DNA from 4 places in the Pseudovibrio sp. W64 genome. Region 2 is predicted to be linked to each of the others. Evidence: predicted binding sites of a transcription regulator. Region 2 holds the regulator's gene; each other region holds the start of a gene.
What was found. The regulator LexA, encoded in region 2, represses DNA repair genes until DNA is damaged. The targets are predictions, from matches to a motif close to TGTTCNNNNTGTGTTCNG.

Region 1 (5,288 bases), on a different contig from region 2:
TTGCGGTTTGTTGGTTAGATGTGCACTCTCTACTGTGCAAAACTTGCTCCATTCTGGAGCTTTCACGAGGCGACCATGGATCATTCCGAAGCTGCATCCGAGCGGAAATACTACATTGGCGAACATTCGCTAACGGCTAAACGGATTGAACCGGGACTGCACATCGTTTCGACCCCAATCGGCAATCTGCAGGACATCACAATCCGTGCGCTGGAAACTTTGGCTGCTTGTGATCTTATTGCCTGCGAGGATACTCGTGTGACGGGTGTTTTGTTACAGCGTTATGGCATCCGCACGCAGATGATGACCTATCATGAGCACAATGCTCACAGGCAACTTCCCAAAATTTTGGAAGCATTGGGCGCTAGACGAGCCGTTGCGCTGGTCTCCGATGCAGGAACACCGCTCATTTCTGATCCCGGTTTTCGGCTTGTAGGAGATGTGGTGGAGCACGGGCACAAGGTTGTGCCAATTCCGGGTGCTTCGGCCATGTTGAGCGGTCTGGTCGGTGCTGGTTTGCCTTCTGATACCATTTTGTTTGCTGGCTTCCTGCCCAATAAGACCCATGGCAGAAAGAAACGCCTTGAAGAATTGAAAGATATTCCGGCGACACTGGTGTTTTATGAGAGCCCTCACAGAGTTGGAGCTTCTCTTGTCGATATGACTGAAATTCTTGGAAAGCGAAAGGCGGCTGTTGCTCGCGAGCTGACCAAGCGGTTTGAGACTTTCCAGCGTGGCTCCCTTGCAGAACTGAGTGATTTCTATTCGGGGGATCGCCCCAAGGGAGAAATTGTTATTCTTGTCTCACCACCTGAAGAGCAGGAACTGACCGAGGTTGATGCAGACGCGCTTTTGCATGAGGCATTGAAAGAAATGCCAGTGAGCGCAGCAGCCAAAAAAGTTTCCAAAGCGACCGGGGTGGATCGAAAGACGATTTATATCCGTGCGATGGAGCTTAAAAATGCAGGAACCGCAGAAGAGCCCGAGAGCGACTAAAAGCAGCCTTCTGAAGAAGCAGGCAGCTTACCGAAAAGGCCTGCAGGCGGAATTGAAAGCAGAGATGTTGCTTCGCCAGGCTGGCTGGCAGATTCTTGAAAGACGCTACAAAACCAAGCAGGGCGAGATTGATTTGATCGCCGAACAAGACCAGACGATCGTGTTTGTGGAGGTAAAAGCCAGACGGGGTGTGGATGATGGCTTATATGCAATCACGCAACGCTCTCAACGAAGGATTGCAAATGCCGCCCGAGAATGGGTTTCACACCACAACGACGTGGTTGGAAAAACCTTGCGATTTGATGCGGTTATTCTTCCCAAACACGGAGAAGCCCAGCACTTCCCTAATCTTTTTGAAGCTGAAATTTTTTAGGAAACAAATATTTTATCGCAAAAATGTAGACAAATTGCTTTCTGACCCACATATCTGCAGCTAACATCCATTTTTATTTACTTGGATTTCTATCCCAGCGTTATTTCAGGAGTGCCTCATGTCCCAAGCAGCTTCTTCTGGTGCCAAGCGGCCACTTAAAGTCGCCGTACAGATGGACCATATCTCTACCATCAACATTGCGGGCGACAGTGCTTTTGCTCTGATGCTAGAAGCGCAGGATCGTGGTTATGAACTGTATCACTACACACCAGAGCGTCTGGCGCTGTGGGGTGAAAAGGTTATGTGCCGCGTTGAGCCGGTAACCGTGCGCGACGAACCTGGCAATCACTTCAGTTTTGGTGAGCCGCAGCGCGTTGACATGTCTGAGATGGACGTCGTTCTAATGCGTCAGGATCCTCCATTTGATCTGGCTTACATCGCTGCGACCCACATTCTCGAAAAGCTTTCCGAGACAACGCTCGTTCTGAACAATCCAGTCTCTGTACGTAATGCACCAGAGAAACTGTTTGTGACCCAGTTTGCGGACCTGATGCCGCCAACGCTGATCACTCACGATCGCGAGGAGATTGATGAGTTCCGCAACATCCATAGCGACATCGTGATGAAGCCGCTGTTTGGACATGGTGGAGCTGCTGTTTTCCGCGTGACCAAGGATGACCTGAACTATGGGTCTCTTTACGACTTCTTCTCCGTCACATTCCGCGAACCTTGGGTCATTCAGAAGTTTCTGCCGAATGTGAAGCACGGTGATAAGCGCATTCTCCTGGTTGATGGTGAGTTTGCTGGTGCAGTGAACCGTGTGCCTGCAGAAGGTGACTTACGCTCCAACATGGTGCGTGGCGGTTCTCCTAAAGACAGTGACCTGACTGAGCGCGAAAGAGAGATTTGCGCGCGCCTTGGGCCGACACTGAAAGAGCAGGGGCTCATTCTCGTTGGAATCGATGTGATTGACGGAAACCTCACTGAAATCAACGTGACTGCCCCGACTGGCATTCGAGCGATCCAGAAGCTGGGCGGGCCAGATGTGGCCGGCATGGTCTGGGATGTGCTTGAGAAAAAGCTGGAAGCCTAAAAAGTAACAAAAGCCCTGTTCTTCAACAGGGCTTTTCTTTCTCATCATGAACTCCGAGAATTCAGGTAGAGTTTCTTAGGGGAGCTTTCGTATTTCTGAGTATTCAAGGCTTGTGTGTTTCTCATTCGTTCCTGCTTAATTACTACAATGATGATTAATTGTGGCCGCAGGAGTGTCAGGTGTTTGCTCGCATCTCTACCGTTTCCTTTCAGGGTGTCGACGCTGCAAATGTTGACGTGCAGGTCCAGATTAGCCCCGGATCCGTCTATTTCACTCTTGTGGGCCTGCCCGACAAGGCAATTGCAGAGAGCAAAGAGCGGGTTCGTTCAGCTCTCATTGCCTCCGGCTTGGCGCTCCCCGCCAAACGTGTGACGGTTAATCTGGCTCCGGCTGACCTGCCAAAGGAAGGATCTCATTATGACCTTCCAATTGCACTTGGCCTCTTGGTGGCGATGGGGGCACTGCCTGCGGAAGCTGTCGAAGGCTTCCTCGTACTAGGTGAGCTCTCACTGGATGGCAGCATTTCGCACGTCAACGGAGCCCTCCCAGCTGCAATCGCTGCTGTTGCAAACGAGAAAGGTTTGATCTGTCCGGCAAGTTGCGGCTCTGAAGCGGCATGGGCGGATGAGAACCTGAAGATTATGGCCGCGGGATCACTGGTTCAGCTCTACCGCGCATTGAAAGGTGATATTACTCTTTCTGCCCCAAAACCGCGCAGCTCTCCACAAGCTGCCAGTTCACTGGACCTTGCCGATATTCGAGGTCAGGAAACAGCGAAGCGGGCACTGGAGATTGCTGCAGCTGGCTCTCATAACCTGATGATGGTCGGCCCTCCAGGCTCAGGAAAAACCTTGCTCGCAAGCAGGTTACCCGCTCTATTGCCACCACTTTCAGCTCGCGAACTGCTGGAAGTATCCATGATCGCTTCCATTTCAGGAGAGTTGGAAGATGGCGCTTTGAGCAATCAACGCCCCTTCCGGGCACCACATCACTCCGCATCCATGGCTTCACTGGTTGGCGGAGGCATAAAGGCCAGACCTGGCGAAGTGTCCATGGCTCACAATGGTGTGCTTTTTTTGGATGAACTGCCAGAGTTCGATAGCTCCGTTCTGGACAGCTTGAGGCAGCCTATTGAGAACGGTGTGGCGACGATTGTTCGCGCCAATTATCGGGTGAGCTATCCATCCATAGTGCAAGTGGTTGCTGCGATGAACCCTTGTCGTTGCGGATATGCAGGAGAACCGGGACATACTTGCAGGCGAGGTGATAAATGCGCCAGTTCTTACCAGTCGCGCGTGTCCGGGCCTTTCGTGGACCGGATGGATTTGCAAATTCATGTTCCCGCGGTTTCCGCAAGAGACCTGATCAGCCCGCGCACTTCTGAGAGTTCGCAGGTGGTTGCTCAACGTGTAGGGCGCGCTCGTGCAATACAGCAAGCTCGCTATGCCTCTCTTGGGTTAGATATCACTGTCAATGCACATGCCAGTGCGCGGACCATCGAGCAAATTGTTGCATTGGATCAGGGCAGCAAGGAGTTGATTGAACAGGCCTCCATACAGTTTGGTCTTTCTGCACGTGGCTACCATCGTGTTTTGAAACTATCGCGGACAATCGCAGATATGGATGGATCTGAGTCCGTTCAGCGCATTCACCTGGCCGAGGCCCTGAGCTTCAAACGCTCTTCAGCCTATTTGGCAGCAGCATAATCTGTTATATCCTACCAATTGAATTTTACTGATTTACCGAAATAGTTCGGGTGGAGCAAAAGCTGTGTTGAAACGGAGACTGAAAACTGAGGAGAGCACCCATGTTGTTACTCAGGCTCGCGTGTCTCTGATTAAGCAAAGCGAAATCACCGAGAAATCCTCCTTTGTTCTGAAGAGCCTCTCCATTTTCGTGGGCGTTGTATGCTTGCTGATTGCGCTGCTGCTGACCGATTGGCAATTCTTGCAAGGTTTCTATGTTGTGTTGCTTGCTTTTGGGGCTGGCGTTGTCTTGTTTCGCCGGTTTCCAGCAAGTGATGTTATCGCCCAAAGTTGGAAAACGGCTCAAATCCAGAGTGAAGTGGAGCAACTTGAAGACCCATCTGAATTAGCTAGCGATACTGACTGGCAATTACGTGAAGCGGATGATCGGCACCGTTCTATTCTGGATGCGCTGGGCGCCATTGTAGTCCGTTGTGATAGCAATGGGGTGGTGCTGTCCGTCAATGATGCAGGTAAACGCAATTTTCCAGCTGGGTTTGGAGTTGAGATCGGAGGAGCTATTCATCTGCCTTATGCCGAAGACTTTACTCCTGATCTTGAGGAAGGGGCTGCTGGAACCACTGAAGATGTCGCCTTGCGTACAAAACATGGCACCCGCTGGTATTCACTCCTGCGCCTGAGCATTCGCGATGGCAGCGGTGGAGCTCCTATCATTCAGTGGATCCTGACAGATGTCACAGATAGGCGACAAGCAGAGCAAAAGCTGCGAGAAGATCGCGACCATGCAGCAAATGCCAGCGAGGCAAAATCTCGCTTCCTTGCGATGGTCAGTCACGAAATTCGCACGCCCTTAAACGGTGTCTTGGGCATGGCAGATTTGTTGGATGACACGACAACCACTGCAGAGCAGCAAAATTACATTAATGCGATCAGAACTTCAGGCTCCACACTTTTAATGCTCATCGATGAGGTTCTTGATTATTCCAAGATCGAAGCGGGAAAGCTGGAGTTGGAGACTGGTAATGTTGAGCTTGCTCCGTTAGTGGAACGCGTTGTGGAGCTGCTCTCTCCCAAAGCCCATGCAAAGGGGTTGCAGATTGGTTCATTTATCAATCCAGCC
Region 2 (5,288 bases):
GTTGGCGAGAGCGGCCTGTTCACTCCGGAAGACCTCTCCCGAATGGAAAACTCCGGCATCTCCACCTTCCTCATCGGCGAAAGTCTGATGCGTCAGGAAGATGTGGAAACCGCAACCAAAGCTTTGCTTAAACGCTAAAAATCAACTGCTTGGCAAAAGCAGACACCTGAACAAACTGTGTCCAGAGGCAAGAAAATGTCAGAACTTTCTCCAAAACTCACTCACTTAGATGACAGCGGTGCGGCTCATATGGTCGACATTTCGGAGAAAGAGGTTACCTCACGCATTGCCCGTGCAGGCGGTCAGGTAAAAATGCAGCCTGAGACTCTGAACATGATCCTTTCAGGCAACGCCAAGAAAGGCGACGTACTTGCAACAGCGCGCATCGCTGGCATCATGGCTGCAAAGCGCACACACGAGCTGATCCCTCTCTGCCATCCTCTGGCGCTTTCCAAGGTTCAGGTGGACTTCACACCCAACCCTGAGCTGCCAGGAATTGAGATCGAAGTCTTCGCAAAAGTGTCAGGCCAGACTGGCATCGAGATGGAAGCACTTACAGCCGCCTCCGTTGCCTGCCTGACAATTTACGACATGGCAAAAGCCGTTGACCGTTCTATGGAGATCGGTGAAATCCGGTTGCTGGAGAAGAAGGGCGGCAAGTCCGGTCACTATCTGGCTGAGGAGGATAACTCCCAATGAGCTTGATCAGTATTGAAGAAGCGCTGGACCGCCTCCTGAAAGATGTGAAGCCAACCAACACCGAGCAGCTTCCACTACTTGAAGCTGGAAAACGCATTCTGGCAGAAGATGTTGCCGCAACACGAACGCAGCCTCCATTTTCCGCCTCAGCGATGGATGGATATGCCGTCAAAGCTGCTGATACGGTCGATCCAGAGACTGCCTTGAAAGTTATTGGAGAAATTGCTGCCGGGCATAACTTCGATGGCACGCTGCAAGCCGGAGAAGCTCTGCGCATCTTTACAGGTGCACCTGTTCCAGCAGGCGTCGACGCAATTTTGATGCAGGAAAACGCTCGCCGTGACGGGGATAACCTGTTTTGCGAGGAAGCCGTTTCTATTGGTAAGTTCATCCGCCCAGCAGGCCTCGACTTCAAAGAAGGCCAGACCCTCCTGAAGGCGGGCGCACCACTCGGCTTCCGTGAATTGTCTCTTGCAGGCGCCATGAACCACGCAACCTTGCCAGTGCGCAAAAAGCCAGTCGTTGCGATCCTCGCAAATGGTGATGAACTCGTCGAGCCAGGTCAGATACCAGGTCCGAATCAAATCATAGCGTCCAATCAGGTCGGCATCGCAGAATTCGTCAGAAACTGTGGCGGAACGCCAATGATGCTGGGCATTGCACCAGACCAGCCTGAGGAAATCACGGCACGCGTGAAACAGGCTATTGAAGCAAAAGCCGATGTACTGGTGACACTCGGCGGTGCCTCTGTGGGCGACCACGATCTCATTCAGGACGTACTGGGCGCTGAAGGCATGGAGCTAGGCTTCTGGCGCATCGCCATGCGCCCGGGCAAGCCCCTCATGGCCGGAGCCCTTGGCCCCATGAAAGTCCTCGGCCTTCCTGGCAATCCAGTCTCCAGCCTTGTATGCGCACTCCTCTTCCTTGGCCCGCTTCTGGATAAGATGCTAGGCCGCACGGTCTCTGTGACAAATCAAGGCGTTACCAAAGCCACATTGGCAACTGATTTGCCTGCAAATGATATGCGCCAGGACTACCTGCGCGCTAGCCTGAGTACAGATGAACACGGAGATCTGATAGCAACGCCGTTTGGCAAACAGGACTCTTCCATGCTTGCCTTGCTGACAAAAGCAGATGCCCTGATCATTCGCCCACCACACGCACCAGCTGCAAAGGCAGGTGAAAAAGTGGAGCTGCTCAAGCTACGCTAAATCCAGTCATCAGGAGTGGGCAACCCCTGCCCACTCACCCACCAGAAACCAAATCCCCCAGTTCTAGCAGGGCTTAACCTCAACAAACCCATTGCAGAACACAATGAGAACAGGTAGAGTACGTTCGTGTTTTGTCCTTCCAATCGCAGAAGTTGAAGTCTTTTAGCTTCTTGGAATTACAAAACCGCGATTGGTCAGGAATGGCCGCTCACTTTCAATCAGCGCCTTAGGAGCGAACGGGGATAAAAGATGCTTACACAGAAGCAACACGAGCTTTTGATGTTCATCCATCAACGCTTGAAGGAAGCCGGTGTTCCGCCCTCCTTCGATGAGATGAAGGACGCGCTGGACCTCCGTTCCAAATCCGGCATTCACCGGCTGATCACAGCTCTGGAAGAGCGCGGCTTCATTCGCCGCTTGCCGAACAGAGCTCGTGCACTTGAAATCCTCAAACTGCCAGACTCCATTTCTCCGGGCCTGAAGCCTGCCGCCAAGGAAAAAGGCTTTGCACCTGAGGTGATTGAGGGCTCCCTGAGCAAGAAAGTAGCAACGCCGCCACCTCCACGCGCCACATCACCAGACGAAGTGCCAACGCTGGAAATCCCGGTCATGGGCCGCATTGCTGCAGGCGTCCCAATCGAAGCAATCCAGACACAAAGCCATACCATCGCAATGCCTGCTGATCTGATGGGTCGCGGCGAGCATTATGCGCTGGAAGTCAAAGGCGATTCCATGATCGATGCCGGTATCTTCGATGGAGATACCGTGTTGATCAAACGTGGTGACACGGCTGATAACGGCGAGATTGTTGTGGCGCTGATTGATGAAGAAGAAGCAACCTTGAAGCGCCTGCGCAAAAAAGGCGCCTCAGTCGCGCTGGAAGCGGCCAACCCCGCCTACGAAACTCGCATCTTCGGCCCGGGCCGCGTCCACGTGCAAGGCAAGATGATTGCGCTCTTCCGCCGCTATTAAATCATTGGTTGCCTGAGGCAATTTCGGATTCCAAGGCCTGCGCTGAGCATCATATGCCCAGCGCACTTTTTTTATTCTTTCCCCGCCCTCAGCACCAACAGAAAGCCAGATGTAAGCTGAACCGCGCTCTCCGAAAACCTTCTGGTCAATAACCAGCTCAGCCCGGCAAGCCGGAGGCGCCTGAACCTGCGTGATGACGATGGTGGCAAGATGGCAGTCAGCCTCCAAAACATCAGCCACTTTGGACTGTGCCAACAGGATCGGCGCAGAGCTTATCCTCCCTCCCTCTGCAGGCTGCTGAGGGAATATCTCAATCACACAGCCGCGATCATCACAGGACCGATCTGAAGCCCTCACCTTGTGTTGCTTGAACGAACCCGCCGAAACTCCACCAGCGCGCAACAGGCTGTCAGCAGCAAACGACATACGTGAGGACGTCAGTCGAAACGCACCATCCTGCCCATAATAAGCAATGTGCTTGCCCGCATCCGCAATCATCAGATCAGGCGCCTTGCCACCGGCAAACATCAGGACACTCACCGTAAATGCCGGAAGTGAAAGCCATTTCAGGCGCAGCGGCATCACACACAGTACGACAATCGCTAGGATCACGAGCAGATACCCTGGAGCACTGGAAACCCCGAGACTGGTCAGCCCCTCACTGAGTGAGCTCACCCAGTAAGCAGCTTTCAGCACCAGCGCCAACCCAGCCTCCATCCCTTGCAGAAAGAACGCATCCGCACCAAACGGGATCGCCAACAGACTCAATAACCCAAGGGGCATAACCACAAAAGTCACCAATGGCATAGCAAGAATATTCCCCAGAACTCCATAAGGCGCAACCTGCTCAAAATGCATCGCCGCAACTGGCCCCGTGGCAGCACCTGCAATCAACGAGGTCAACGCACAAGCTAGAATCCACTTTAAGATTACACGACTAATCCTATGAAACCATGAGGTATTCCGTCTTCGCGAACTATCTCGATTACCGAGCAACCAATCCTTCCCAAGCATATAGGCTGAGAGCAAGGCGAGCACTGCAATGAAGGACATCTGAAACCCGGGAGCCAGAACCTCCTCCGGCCTCAGGCTTAAAAGCACAAGGCAAGCCAGCGCCAGACCACGCAGACTGAAGGCCCGCCGACCAAGCAGACCCGCGCATAAAATCATCGCCGCCATCAAAAAAGCCCGCTGCGTTGCCACAGAAGCTCCTGACAAACCAAGATAAACAATCGCCGCAATCAGTGCTGCCACGCTGGCATAAACGTGAATATGTCCTTTCAGCGCAAGCGACTGGCTGAGGGATAGGATCAGGCGGGCACCAAGGAAGACCAGAGAGGTCACAAGTCCCATATGCATGCCGGAGATAGCGAGCACATGAGCAAGCCCTGCATTGCGCAAGGCATCCTTGTCAGCGGTGGCAAGATAGTCTCGCTTGCCCACCAGAAGTGCAACAGCAAACGCACTTTCCGGGCTGTTATCCAACACCCGCCGGATCCGCTGTGCTATCCCACTGCGCACACGCTCTATCCCTTGCAGAAAACTTGTGCCCTCTACCTGTGCCACAACAACCGGTTTGGAAAGCGCATAGCCGACCGCACCAATCCCACTGAAAAACGCAGTTCGGGCAAAGTCATACCCACCGGGGCGCACCGCACCTCCCGGCGGCAACAACCGAGCCTTCAGCTGCATCCTGTCCCCCATCACGGGTGCCTCTTTCATCCCCTTGATGCTAATCCGGATGCGATAAGAAAGAAGAGTTACGCCCTTCTGCGAAAGTGTTGTCACATCTGCAAAAATGACGGAGTAAGCCCCTTTGCCAGAATGCTTCACTCCAGCAACCACACCCTCCACTTTGCGTGTAACCGGGCGCTCCAGCGGGTCACCGCGCGCATACTCCACGCGCAAATCAGCAAGGAAGAACCCGGCAGTAAAGAACAAAAGCGCGGTCAGCCCAACCGTTAACCGCCCGATCTTCCAACGACGAAAAGCGAATACTCCCAATAAGATAAAAGGAGTTCCGCTTAAAACACTGTAAGGCTCGGCGGGGAGTGAGAAATAAACCAGCACACCAGCTAAATGGCAAAGCGCATACCAGAGGATGCCATGCCCCTTGTTCCAATCCTGCACGAGCGCAGAGCGGGCATAAGTCATGACAGCTGACCAATCCGGCCTCAGCACGAAACCCAGCAGCTTACGTGCCCTTTGAAGCACATCACGAAGACTAAGGCGCTGTTTCTCTTCAGCAAAACGCATGCTTGCGTTGCTATGTGCGTTTTTTGCGTTGACTTGCGTTTTTGTGCGTTGCTGTGTAGTTCGCCCAGCAAGCGCCGTATCGGTCTCAAACGGCGCAGAAGAAAACTTATCCTCCTCAAGGCAAAGCTCACCTATTCTGGGAGCACAGCC
Region 3 (5,288 bases), on a different contig from region 2:
AGTCTGAGTGTTTGAGTCCAAATCAGCAATGCCGCTTTTGAGTTCGCTCTAACCGCTGGTCGAAATCATCGCTGTCAGTGCGAAACGCACATTTCCATTCACAATTCTAACCGATCACATGAACACCAATAGTGGCGTCCCTAAAATAAGTACCGACCTCACACGAATTAAGGAAAGTTCTGCCGTCCTAGGCCAAACGAGTACCTCAAGAACAACGGTTTCCTGCGCTTCGTAGCGGCATAAGTCTTGCGTGATCGAATTCTGAATTTTGCTTAAATTATGAGTTTTGATCAAATGATGAGCCACGCTAATTTTTCACTCACCAAACCACTCGCTTCTCTCAATGCTGTTCGCATTGAGGCTGATGAAGTAAGACCAATCAATCCAGAAGAAACGCGCAGTTTTATTAGGTTAGCAAATGCGGAGATAGATAAATTCTACACGAAGGGCGCACCAATCAAAATATCCACGAGCGGATCATCGGCGGAGATGATTGATATACAGCGTTTACTTTTGCAAACGCAGGAAATTTGGCAAAAGCACTTTGGATGATCTACAGGCACGATTGTCACCGTCTAAGAGGTTGAAACCAACTCAGAGACGCGTTCTGTGCTGGGTTGGTCGCGTTGCTTTTACGAAGAACCAGATCGTCTGAACCCCAAGCAGAAAGATGTAGACTTTGAATATGGTGAAAGGGAACAGAGACATAGCGATTAGATCTGCAAAAATGTTTCTCTGATTCAAAGTCTTTAACTGCGGACCGTCTTTAGCCTGAAGAGAGTAACCAACTCCATCAAACTGGAAATAGACACCAAGGCGTTCTGCTTCCTGAGTGGATGTTGGAAGGTAGTGGCCGGAGCATTTCTCGACGACTTTTGGCGATTGGGTTTCGCTCAATAGTGATCCGCTGAATGAATACAGCTGGAAGCTCGGACTTGAAGCGCGCTTGTGCGTGCAATCAATGACACGAGTATCCGGAAAGATCCTGAATACTCCGGTGACTGCCGTCTTTCCTAAAAAGAATCCAGAAAGAAATCCATGCTCTCGATGGTAAATCTGTATGCGATTCCAATAGGGCACGTAGGTTACAACAAAATCACCATCAACTGACAGTTCAGTATGTTCCGCGAGTGGAAACTCGACATGTGTAAGTTTGTCCCCACCATGGAAATAAGCAACTCCATGAAACAGAAAGCTCAGGAATAGAGATAGGGCAAAATATAAAAAGAAACAGCGCGCGAGTCTGTTTGTAAATAACTGGTTTAAATCGTCGGATGTCATAATATTACTCAGAAAGCATCCCTTGTCTTCAGGCTGACCGAACTACCCCTCAATCATCTCCCGAATAGGTCGGAAGGAACAGCGGTGGAGCGGGGTTACGCCGTGGGCGGCCAGCGCCTGCTGATGCTGTTTGGTGCCGTAGCCTTTGTGTTTGGCAAAGCCGTACTCCGGGAAATGCCTGTCCATTTTCACCATCAGGCGGTCACGGGTCACCTTGGCAACGATAGAAGCAGCTGAGATGGCGAGGCAGCGGCCATCACCCTTGATCAGTGCTTGGCCTTCCTGCGGCAGGTGATGGGGCACATCCTTGCCATCAATGAAGAACCGTTTCACCGGAACGCTGAGCGAGCGGGCGCAGGTGCGCATGCCCTGCAAGGTTGCTTCGCGAATGTTGATCCGGTCAACGGTCTGCGCACTTTGCACGCACACACTCACATCAGCCATCTCAAGGATCTGCTCAAAGAGCTCCTCGCGCTTGGCCTCGGTCAACTTCTTGGAATCGTTCAGTCCCTCTGGCAGGTTGTCGTAGTCGAGGCTGGCCGCGGCAACCACCACAGGGCCAGCCCATGGCCCGCGCCCGGCTTCATCAATACCGGCAAACCGCCCTTGCAGGTCTTGCTCAACAGAGCGCTCAAAGCGCAGGTCAGGCGCATCAGGAAAGGCGATATCAAAGAGGGAGTTTGCAAAATACGACATGCCCCTCATTGCCATGCAGCCCGGCAGCTTTCAAGCATCAAAACACGCCTCGTCTACAGCAATGAAAGCTGCACACCGCCGCAAGTTGGTTTGATGAAATGGTCACAGGACAACTTCATTGATCGCGAGGATAAACCCTTGCTCTTACACGCCAGCTGAAAGCGCTTTGCCAGCTGGTCAGCGTAAGGACCTTTACCCTTGAAGCGCTGCGTCCACTGAGCATCATAGTCCTTTCCATCACGCATGGAACGCAAAAGGCTCAGCACGCGTCTGTAACTGCCCGGAGCTTCCCGCAAAAGCCATTCCTTGAAGAGTTCAGAAACCTCGCGAGGAAGGCGCAGCAAAATGTAACTGGCCTCTGTCGCACCATGCTCCTTACAAACCTCAAGAATGCTCTCAAGTTCATGATCCGTCAGTCCAGGAATGATCGGAGCTGCCAGCACAGCGGTTGGAATACCCGCATCAGACAGTGCCTTGATCGCTTGCAAACGGCGAGGCGGCGTTGACGCGCGCGGTTCAAGGCTCCGCGCGATCTTCCGGTCCAGCGTGGTCACAGAAATTGCCACCTTTGCCAGATTACGCTCTGCCATTTCGCTGAGAATATCGATGTCCCGCATGACCAGCGCTGACTTGGTGACAATGGTCACCGGGTGGCCCGTCTTATTTAGCACCTCCAGAACATCGCGCATGATTTTGTGCGTGCGTTCAATCGGCTGATAGGGATCAGTGTTGGTGCCAATCGCAATGGGTTTGGGTTGATAAGAGGATGCACCCAGCTCCCGCTCCAGCACCTGTGCTGCATTGGGCTTGGCAAACAAGCGGCTTTCAAAATCCAGCCCTGGCGACAAGCCCATATACGCATGGGTTGGCCGCGCAAAGCAGTAGATGCAGCCATGCTCACAGCCCCGATACGGATTGATCGAGCGATCAAAAGGCAGGTCAGGAGAGCTGTTCTTGGTGATCACATGCCGTGCAGTTTCAATCTGCACTTCTGTCTTGATTGGCGGAAGTTCATCAATTGTTCCCCAGCCGTCATCCATCAGTTCCCGGCTTTCCGCCTCAAACCGGCCAGCCTTGTTGGAATGTGCCGCACGGCCCCGACCTGTCATGTTGACCGGAAGCGAAGATCCCAAAGGATCAGCGGCCTCAGTTTCGGCCCTGTGATTTTGTGCAGTTGACATGGGGCATGCACTTTCATCTTCTTATGAGAACATAAGTGGAACATTGCTCAAAATATCTGGATTTGCAAGCCTTTACTTTTCAAAGATAAGGCAAATCACTGTAAGCTGTTGGAATGATTAGTGCACTTATTCCCACCTATAACAGCGAGCACCGGCTGGTGCTTACCCTGTCCGCTCTGGTCCCGGCTTCCGCAGAAGGCATCCTGAAAGAAGTCATAATCGCCGACGAAGGCTCATCTGATGGGACAGAGATCGTCGCAGATGCCAGCGGTGCGGATTTCGTCAGCACCATCTCGAAATCTGGTTTCGCTCTGGCCGAAGGGCTCCAACGGTGCACCCGTTCCAACTGGGTTTTGCTCATCCAACCCGGCGCTATATTGCAAGTAGGCTGGCAAGCAGAAGCAGCGTCTTTCATAGAGCGCGCGGAGCGGGTCGGAACCGAACAGAATCTGGTTGCTGTGTTTCCCAGCCGCACAGAAGAATTCGGCACTGTGGCACAACTCAAGCAGAAACTTATCACCCTCACGCATCGCTTGCTGAAAGCGTCATGCCACCAGCTCCCCATGCTGATCCACAAAGACCACCTGCAACAAGCTCTGGCGAACACGTCAGGAATAAACCGGCAGGCTCAGCTCCAGAAGGTTTTGAGGGCTAGCCGGGTCCATTGGTTGAACGGTACAGTGATCTTTCAAAATACGGCGAGATAACGCGGTACCAGCTTGGAGGGCTCATGGATTGGAATCAACACCTGAACCAATACTGCGAGCGCACCTCCGCTGCATTCTGGTCTGAGCCACTCAATGCAGTGAGCAACGCTGCTTTTATCATTGCCGCGCTGATTGCCCTTCAAATCTGGTTGAACGCGCACAGCAGCGCAAAAAAAACGCATTCAACGCAAACCAACGCACAAGATAACGCAGCTTTGGTTCTCATCGCTCTGCTGACCATAATTGGGATCGGGTCGTTCCTGTTTCACACCTTCGCAACCTTCTGGTCTATGCTGGCTGATGTCATCCCGATTGCGATCTTCATGCTGGTTTACTTCTACCTTGCCACGCGTCGATACATGGGTGCCAACCTCTTGATATCACTGGGCGCAACGCTGCTCTTCTTTGGGGCAATGGCATTTGGCCCAAGGCTGTTTGAGGGGATACTCGGATCCACTGCAGGTTACTTTCCGGCACTCCTCGCAATCCTGCTTTTTGCAGGCCTGACCCGCAGCAAAAACAGGCAAACATCCAACGCTCTGCTGGCCGCAGGCGTGGTCTTCGCACTTTCGATGAGTTTCCGGATTTTGGACGAACCAATTTGCTCGATTTTGCCAGTTGGAACACATTCCTTGTGGCATATTTTGAATGCAATTGTTTTGCTTATTCTAATTCGCGCATTTATACGCTTTAAGACGTATTGAGATACTGCAAAATCCTAGGCGATGGTCTAGGTTTTGCAAAACTGCGACATCTGAACCGGAAGTCATAGTGATTCCCGGTGGCGAGCCGCTCATTCACTCGGTCAGGCAAGAATAGACGATGACGGACAAAAAACGCCCTACCTCCGGCGAACTCGATGAACAAGCGCTCTTTTACCATGAGTATCCGCGCGCGGGTAAATTGGAAATTCAGGCAACTAAGCCATTGGGAAACCAGCGAGATTTGGCGCTTGCCTATTCTCCGGGTGTGGCTGCTCCGTGTTTGGCAATCCATAAGGATGAGTCAAAAGCGGCTGACTATACCGCACGTCAAAACCTTGTTGGTGTCATCTCCAATGGGACCGCAGTTCTGGGTTTAGGCGCGATTGGTCCTCTGGCATCCAAGCCGGTGATGGAAGGTAAGGCTGTCCTCTTCAAAAAGTTCGCTGGCATTGATGTATTCGACATCGAAGTCGACGAGACCAACGTTGATAAGTTCGTTGATGCAGTCGGCGTTCTGGAGCCAACTTTCGGCGGTATCAACCTGGAAGACATCAAAGCGCCAGAGTGTTTCCAGATCGAGAAACGCCTGCGCGAAAGAATGAATATCCCGGTTTTCCATGATGATCAGCACGGTACCGCGATCATCGTGTCAGCTGCGGTGCGCAATGGCATGGAGCTCTCCGGCAAAAAGCTGGATGAGATTAAAGTCGTTGCTTCCG
Region 4 (5,288 bases), on a different contig from region 2:
TGTTGACCAGTGCAAGGTCCTGAACAACATTTGTACGGCACTGTGCGCCAGAGAAGCGCACACGAATGCGGTAGGCGCGCTCACCGGAGTCAGAGGCGCCGAACTCGTTATCTAAAACAGCGTTTTCGCCGCGTACATAGCTTTCCATCACCACCATGTTTTGTTCGTTCTGCTGCACGATGGTGCCGCGTGCGCTTGCGCTATCGACCAGTGTTTTGCGAACAGTTTCAGGAGACGCGTTGATCTGAATGGTTTGAGAATCTGCGTCCGCGCGAATAGTTGGCTGACCACTGCGATTGGATGGGCCGCTTTGGCAAGCCGCGAGAGCTGCAGTTAATCCGATAAAAATGAGTTTCTTCATAGCGTAAATCCTGCGGGTGACAAAAACAGAAGCAGCTGCCGCCAACCGCGCAATTCTGTTTGGCGTGATTTCAATGGAGCCACCCATTAAATGGGATCGGCCTTTCTCGCATATGCCCGCCTGATGGCGTTTTGATGAGCACTATATGACCACAAGATGCAGATGCGCCAATAGAAACACAGAGATGTAAAATTCTATAGCTTTAGAACACCTAAAATAATCGGGACCGAAAAACAACGGAATCTTTCGATCAAAGAGATGTGAAAGTCTCTGCATGATTTGAGTTGACTACACGTGTCGGGGTGCTTTTGAAAAATGGTGCTGATCGTACATAAAAAATCCGGATTGGAAGGGCCAACCCGGATTTACATTATTTCTTGGGTTAAAAGTTGCTTACGCAGTCAAACCACAAGCGATTTTAGTAGCAAGCTTTGCGTTGTTTTTAACAAGCGCAATGTTGGTTGCGAGGCTGCGGCCATTGGTGCGCTCGAAAATGTCTTGCAGCACGAATGGGGTGACTTGCTTGCCGGTGATGTTTTGCTCTTCTGCTGCCTGAATGGAGGCATCGATGAACACCTGCATTTCGTCAGATGGGATTTCATCTTCAACAGGTACCGGGTTGGTGACGAGCATGCCGCCGTGGTCGCCAAATGTTTCGCGGAACTTGATCAGTTTTGAGATGTCTGAAGCATCGTCCAGGCTGTAGGGCGCTTTGATCTTTGAATCGCGGGACCAGAAAGCAGGCACGTTTTCACAATTGAAACCAATGACCGGAACGCCGCGTGTTTCCAGAACTTCCAGTGTCTTTGGAATGTCGAGCAGGGCTTTTGCACCTGCGGAAACAACACAAACTGGAGTGCGGGACAGCTCATCCAGGTCTGCTGAGATATCGAAGCTGGTTTCTGCGCCTTTATGGACACCGCCGATGCCACCGGTTGCGAACACGCGGATGCCAGCTGCGTGTGCTGCCATCATGGTTGCAGCTACGGTTGTGGAGCCGTTTTTACCCAGCGCCATAGCGAAGGAAAGATCTGCGCGGGAGCACTTCATGACGTCTTTGGCGTTTGCCAATTCTTCCAGAGTGCTGTCTTCCAGACCCACATGCAGCTCGCCGTTCAACACAGCGATTGTCGCAGGGACTGCGCCACCGTCACGGATGATCTGTTCTACTTCGCGGGCAGTTTCAACGTTTTGCGGGTACGGCATGCCATGGGTAATGATGGTGGACTCCAACGCAACAATAGGGGCGCCATTGCTCAGAGCATCTGCAACTTCTTTTGAATGATGGATTTTAATTGAACTTCCCATGGTTTTCCCAGTCTTTCGTATGTTGTTGGTGCTTAGGCATGTTCTAATAAACGAGCTTTAAGCGATTGGGGTGAAAGCGTTTCTGGCGCAGCGCCGGTCGCTTCCACTGTAATTGATGCAGAGGCAAGACCGCTTTTTACTGCTGAAACCGGGGCTTCATTGAGGCAACTTGCATAAAGAAAGCCTGCAATGAAGGCATCACCGGCACCGGTGACATCTACGGGAACAACAGAAAATGGAGTGTGCGAGCTTGTGCTGCCTGCACAGTGAAGAGCCAGCGGCTTGTTGGAATTGCTGACCAGAACAATTGGAATGCCTGCAGTTGCCAGCTTTTGAGCTAGTTTTTCTGCTGAGAATTCTCCTGGTTCGCACTCCAAAAGAGCTGTGGCTTCATCTGTGTTGGTAAAAAGAATGTCGATTTTTGAGAGGAGGGGACGCAGTTTGGGCGCCTTCGCAATTGAGACGGTGTCTGCTGCGAGAAGGCGATGCTCCTTGGCATTGGCAAGTGAGAGAAGCGTTGCTTCTTCCAGATTGGTTTCACAGAGCCAGTTATCGCAGTCCAGCAGAGCCTGCGGGATTGGATTTGCTTCTGAGAAACTTACCTTTGCTGTGATCTCACTGTCTGAAATTGCGGAGAACAATGTGCCATCCGGATTGTGAAGCGCCAGATAGGATCCTGTTCGACCGTCTGCGACAGTGGTGATACTGGAGGTATCAATCCCGCAGTCTGTCAGACTTTTTGCGAGGTATGCTCCGTCTGCATCGTCCCCCAGACATCCATGCATTGTTGGTTGCATGCCCAGCCGGGCCATTGCGCGTGCAATGTTTGCTCCAACACCTCCAGCACGGGACATAATTTTCCCGGGTGTTGAGGTGTCCGGCTGGAATGGTCGATCTGCATGGGCAATCCTGTCCAGATGGATTGCTCCGATTACTCCGACCTTTTTAGTGGACATAACCAATTCTCCTCCCGACATCGAAAGACAGTTGATATGCAATGTGGTTGGCCAAAGCAAGCTACGAGCAAATACAGACTGTGGGTGATGTATCAAAAGTGCATTTTGCTGTTTGATTCCAGATGCGTTCCTCCAAACAGGTGTCGGGAAAAGTTATCTACATGTTGAACAATAGGAGAACACATTGAAATTAATCCATTTTTATTAGTTAGTTATCGGGTATTGCGAAGTTGGAACAAAATGAGTACAAATAACTGACTTTGAAACTACGCGTCCATCGTGGAATAAGGGATGAGAACGTATGGCACAAACTTCACTTCGCCTTGTTGAGGGCAATCAGATGGACAAGAATAAAGCACTGGATGCAGCGCTTTCCCAAATTGAACGAGCCTTTGGTAAAGGCTCCATTATGCGCATGGGCCAGGGACAGGCCGTAGAAATCCAGAGCGTCTCGACTGGTTCTCTCAGTCTTGATATCGGCCTTGGAATCGGCGGACTGCCAAAAGGGCGCATCGTTGAGATCTATGGACCTGAAAGCTCCGGTAAAACCACGCTGGCTTTGCACACAGTTGCCTGTGCGCAGCAAGGAGGCGGGATTTGCGCCTTTATTGATGCTGAACATGCGCTGGACCCGATTTATGCACGCAAGCTCGGTGTGAATATTGATGACCTGCTCATCTCTCAACCGGATGCTGGTGAACAGGCACTTGAGATCGCCGATACGCTGGTTCGCTCTGGTGCGATTGATGTGCTGGTGATCGATTCCGTTGCTGCGCTGACGCCAAAAGCTGAACTTGAAGGTGAGATGGGCGATTCGCTCCCTGGCCTACAGGCTCGTTTGATGAGCCAGGCGCTGCGCAAGCTGACCGCTTCTATTTCCAAATCCAACACTATGGTGATCTTCATCAACCAGATCCGCATGAAGATCGGTGTGATGTTTGGTTCGCCTGAGACGACAACCGGTGGTAACGCACTCAAGTTCTATGCTTCTGTGCGTTTGGATATCCGCCGTATCGGTGCGATTAAAGATCGTGACGAAATTGTTGGTAACCAGACCCGCGTGAAAGTGGTGAAGAATAAGCTGGCGCCTCCATTCAAGCAGGTTGAGTTTGACATCATCTACGGTGAAGGCATCTCCAAAATGGGGGAATTGCTGGATCTTGGTGTGAAAGGCGGCATTGTTGAGAAGTCTGGTGCGTGGTTCTCTTACAACAGCCAGCGGCTGGGGCAGGGGCGAGAGAACTCGAAAACCTTCCTGAAAGAGAATCCTGAACTGGCGGACGAGATTGAACTTGCTATCCGACAGAATGCAGGTTTGATCGCTGAAGCAATTGATGATCCGGAAAAAGCTGCGGAAAACCAATAGAGTTTAGAGGGGCTGGATTTATCCAGCCTCTTTTTTTGTAGGGTTTTATGGACAGATTTGCTGCATATGGCTAAAACGCGGCAGATACTAATTTTTTGTTGCATCGTTTTTGATGCGCATACCCTGCAATTTGGCGGCTGTGATTGTTGAAGTAGCTGCCCACTAGAAAACGAGACGGACATCAATACCTATGAGTGGCGTCAACGAAATTCGGTCGGCTTTTCTCGACTACTTTGCAAAGAACGGACACGAAGTTGTTCCTTCCAGTCCACTGGTGCCACGCAATGATCCGACATTGATGTTTACAAATGCGGGTATGGTGCCATTCAAGAACGTATTCACTGGTTTGGAAAAACGGGATTACGTGCGTGCAACATCTTCGCAAAAGTGTGTCCGCGCTGGCGGTAAGCACAACGATCTGGACAATGTTGGCTACACTGCGCGCCATCACACCTTCTTTGAAATGCTGGGCAACTTTTCCTTTGGAGATTACTTCAAGGAAAACGCTATTGAGCTGGCGTGGAATCTGATCACCAAAGAATACGGGCTGCCGGCTGACAAGCTGTTGATCACCGTTTATTCCGAGGATGAAGAAGCATTCAAGATCTGGAAGAAGTTGACTGGCTTTGCTGATGAGAAAATCATCCGCATCCCAACCTCAGATAACTTCTGGGCCATGGGTGATACAGGTCCTTGTGGCCCATGCTCCGAGATCTTCTACGATCACGGCGAACATATCTGGGGTGGCCCTCCAGGATCTCCTGAGGAAGATGGTGATCGCTTTATCGAGATTTGGAATCTCGTGTTCATGCAGTACGAGCAGCTGCCAGAAAAGCGCATTGATCTGCCTCGTCCGTCCATCGATACGGGCATGGGACTTGAGCGTTTTGCTGCGATCATGCAGGGCGTGCATAACAACTATGAGATTGACCTCTTCAAGGCGTTGATTGCGAGCTCTGAGCATCTCACTGGTGTTGAAGCTGTTGGCAAAGCGCAGGCGAGCCACCGGGTGATTGCAGATCACTTGCGGTCCATGGCCTTCCTGATTGCTGATGGTGTTCTGCCGTCCAATGAAGGCCGTGGTTACGTATTGCGCCGCATCATGCGCCGCGCGATGCGCCATGCAAACCTTTTGGGTGCACAAGAGCCGGTCATCTTCAAGATGCTGCCTACTCTGGTTCGTGAAATGGGTCAGGCGTTCCCTGAGCTGCCACGTGCTGAAAAGCTCATTGAAGAGACAGTTCAGCTGGAAGAAAAGCGTTTCATCAAAACTCTTGAGCGGGGTCTTGGCCTGCTG

Region 1: PsW64_RS08560 (YifB family Mg chelatase-like AAA ATPase) is a predicted target of LexA. The motif match lies at 2,578-2,595, and genes of this name have one in related genera.
Region 3: PsW64_RS01040 (PA0069 family radical SAM protein) is a predicted target of LexA. The motif match lies at 3,184-3,201, and genes of this name have one in related genera.
Region 4: recA (recombinase RecA) is a predicted target of LexA. The motif match lies at 2,857-2,874, and genes of this name have one in related genera.

What each region holds. Positions count from the first base shown of each region.
Region 1 covers NZ_LMCI01000014.1:125,743-131,030, forward strand. The annotation lists gene rsmI (16S rRNA (cytidine(1402)-2'-O)-methyltransferase) at 76-996, shown strand; gene PsW64_RS08550 (YraN family protein) at 962-1,369, shown strand; gene gshB (glutathione synthase) at 1,488-2,462, shown strand; gene PsW64_RS08560 (YifB family Mg chelatase-like AAA ATPase) at 2,642-4,168, shown strand; gene PsW64_RS08565 (PAS domain-containing hybrid sensor histidine kinase/response regulator) at 4,233-5,288, shown strand, end outside.
Region 2 covers NZ_LMCI01000043.1:22,810-28,097, forward strand. The annotation lists gene trpC (indole-3-glycerol phosphate synthase TrpC) at 1-138, shown strand, start outside; gene moaC (cyclic pyranopterin monophosphate synthase MoaC) at 196-699, shown strand; gene PsW64_RS24100 (molybdopterin molybdotransferase MoeA) at 696-1,910, shown strand; gene lexA (transcriptional repressor LexA) at 2,160-2,882, shown strand; gene PsW64_RS24110 (ComEC/Rec2 family competence protein) at 2,778-5,288, opposite strand, start outside.
Region 3 covers NZ_LMCI01000002.1:44,590-49,877, reverse strand. The annotation lists gene PsW64_RS01055 (hypothetical protein) at 280-552, shown strand; gene PsW64_RS27840 (hypothetical protein) at 595-897, opposite strand; gene PsW64_RS01045 (ribonuclease HII) at 1,324-1,977, opposite strand; gene PsW64_RS01040 (PA0069 family radical SAM protein) at 2,031-3,158, opposite strand; gene PsW64_RS01035 (glycosyltransferase family 2 protein) at 3,272-3,865, shown strand; gene PsW64_RS01030 (ceramidase domain-containing protein) at 3,889-4,569, shown strand; gene PsW64_RS01025 (NADP-dependent malic enzyme) at 4,688-5,288, shown strand, end outside.
Region 4 covers NZ_LMCI01000018.1:214,438-219,725, forward strand. The annotation lists gene PsW64_RS09765 (hypothetical protein) at 1-361, opposite strand, end outside; gene PsW64_RS09770 (pseudouridine-5'-phosphate glycosidase) at 755-1,669, opposite strand; gene PsW64_RS09775 (carbohydrate kinase family protein) at 1,702-2,625, opposite strand; gene recA (recombinase RecA) at 2,927-3,991, shown strand; gene alaS (alanine--tRNA ligase) at 4,182-5,288, shown strand, end outside.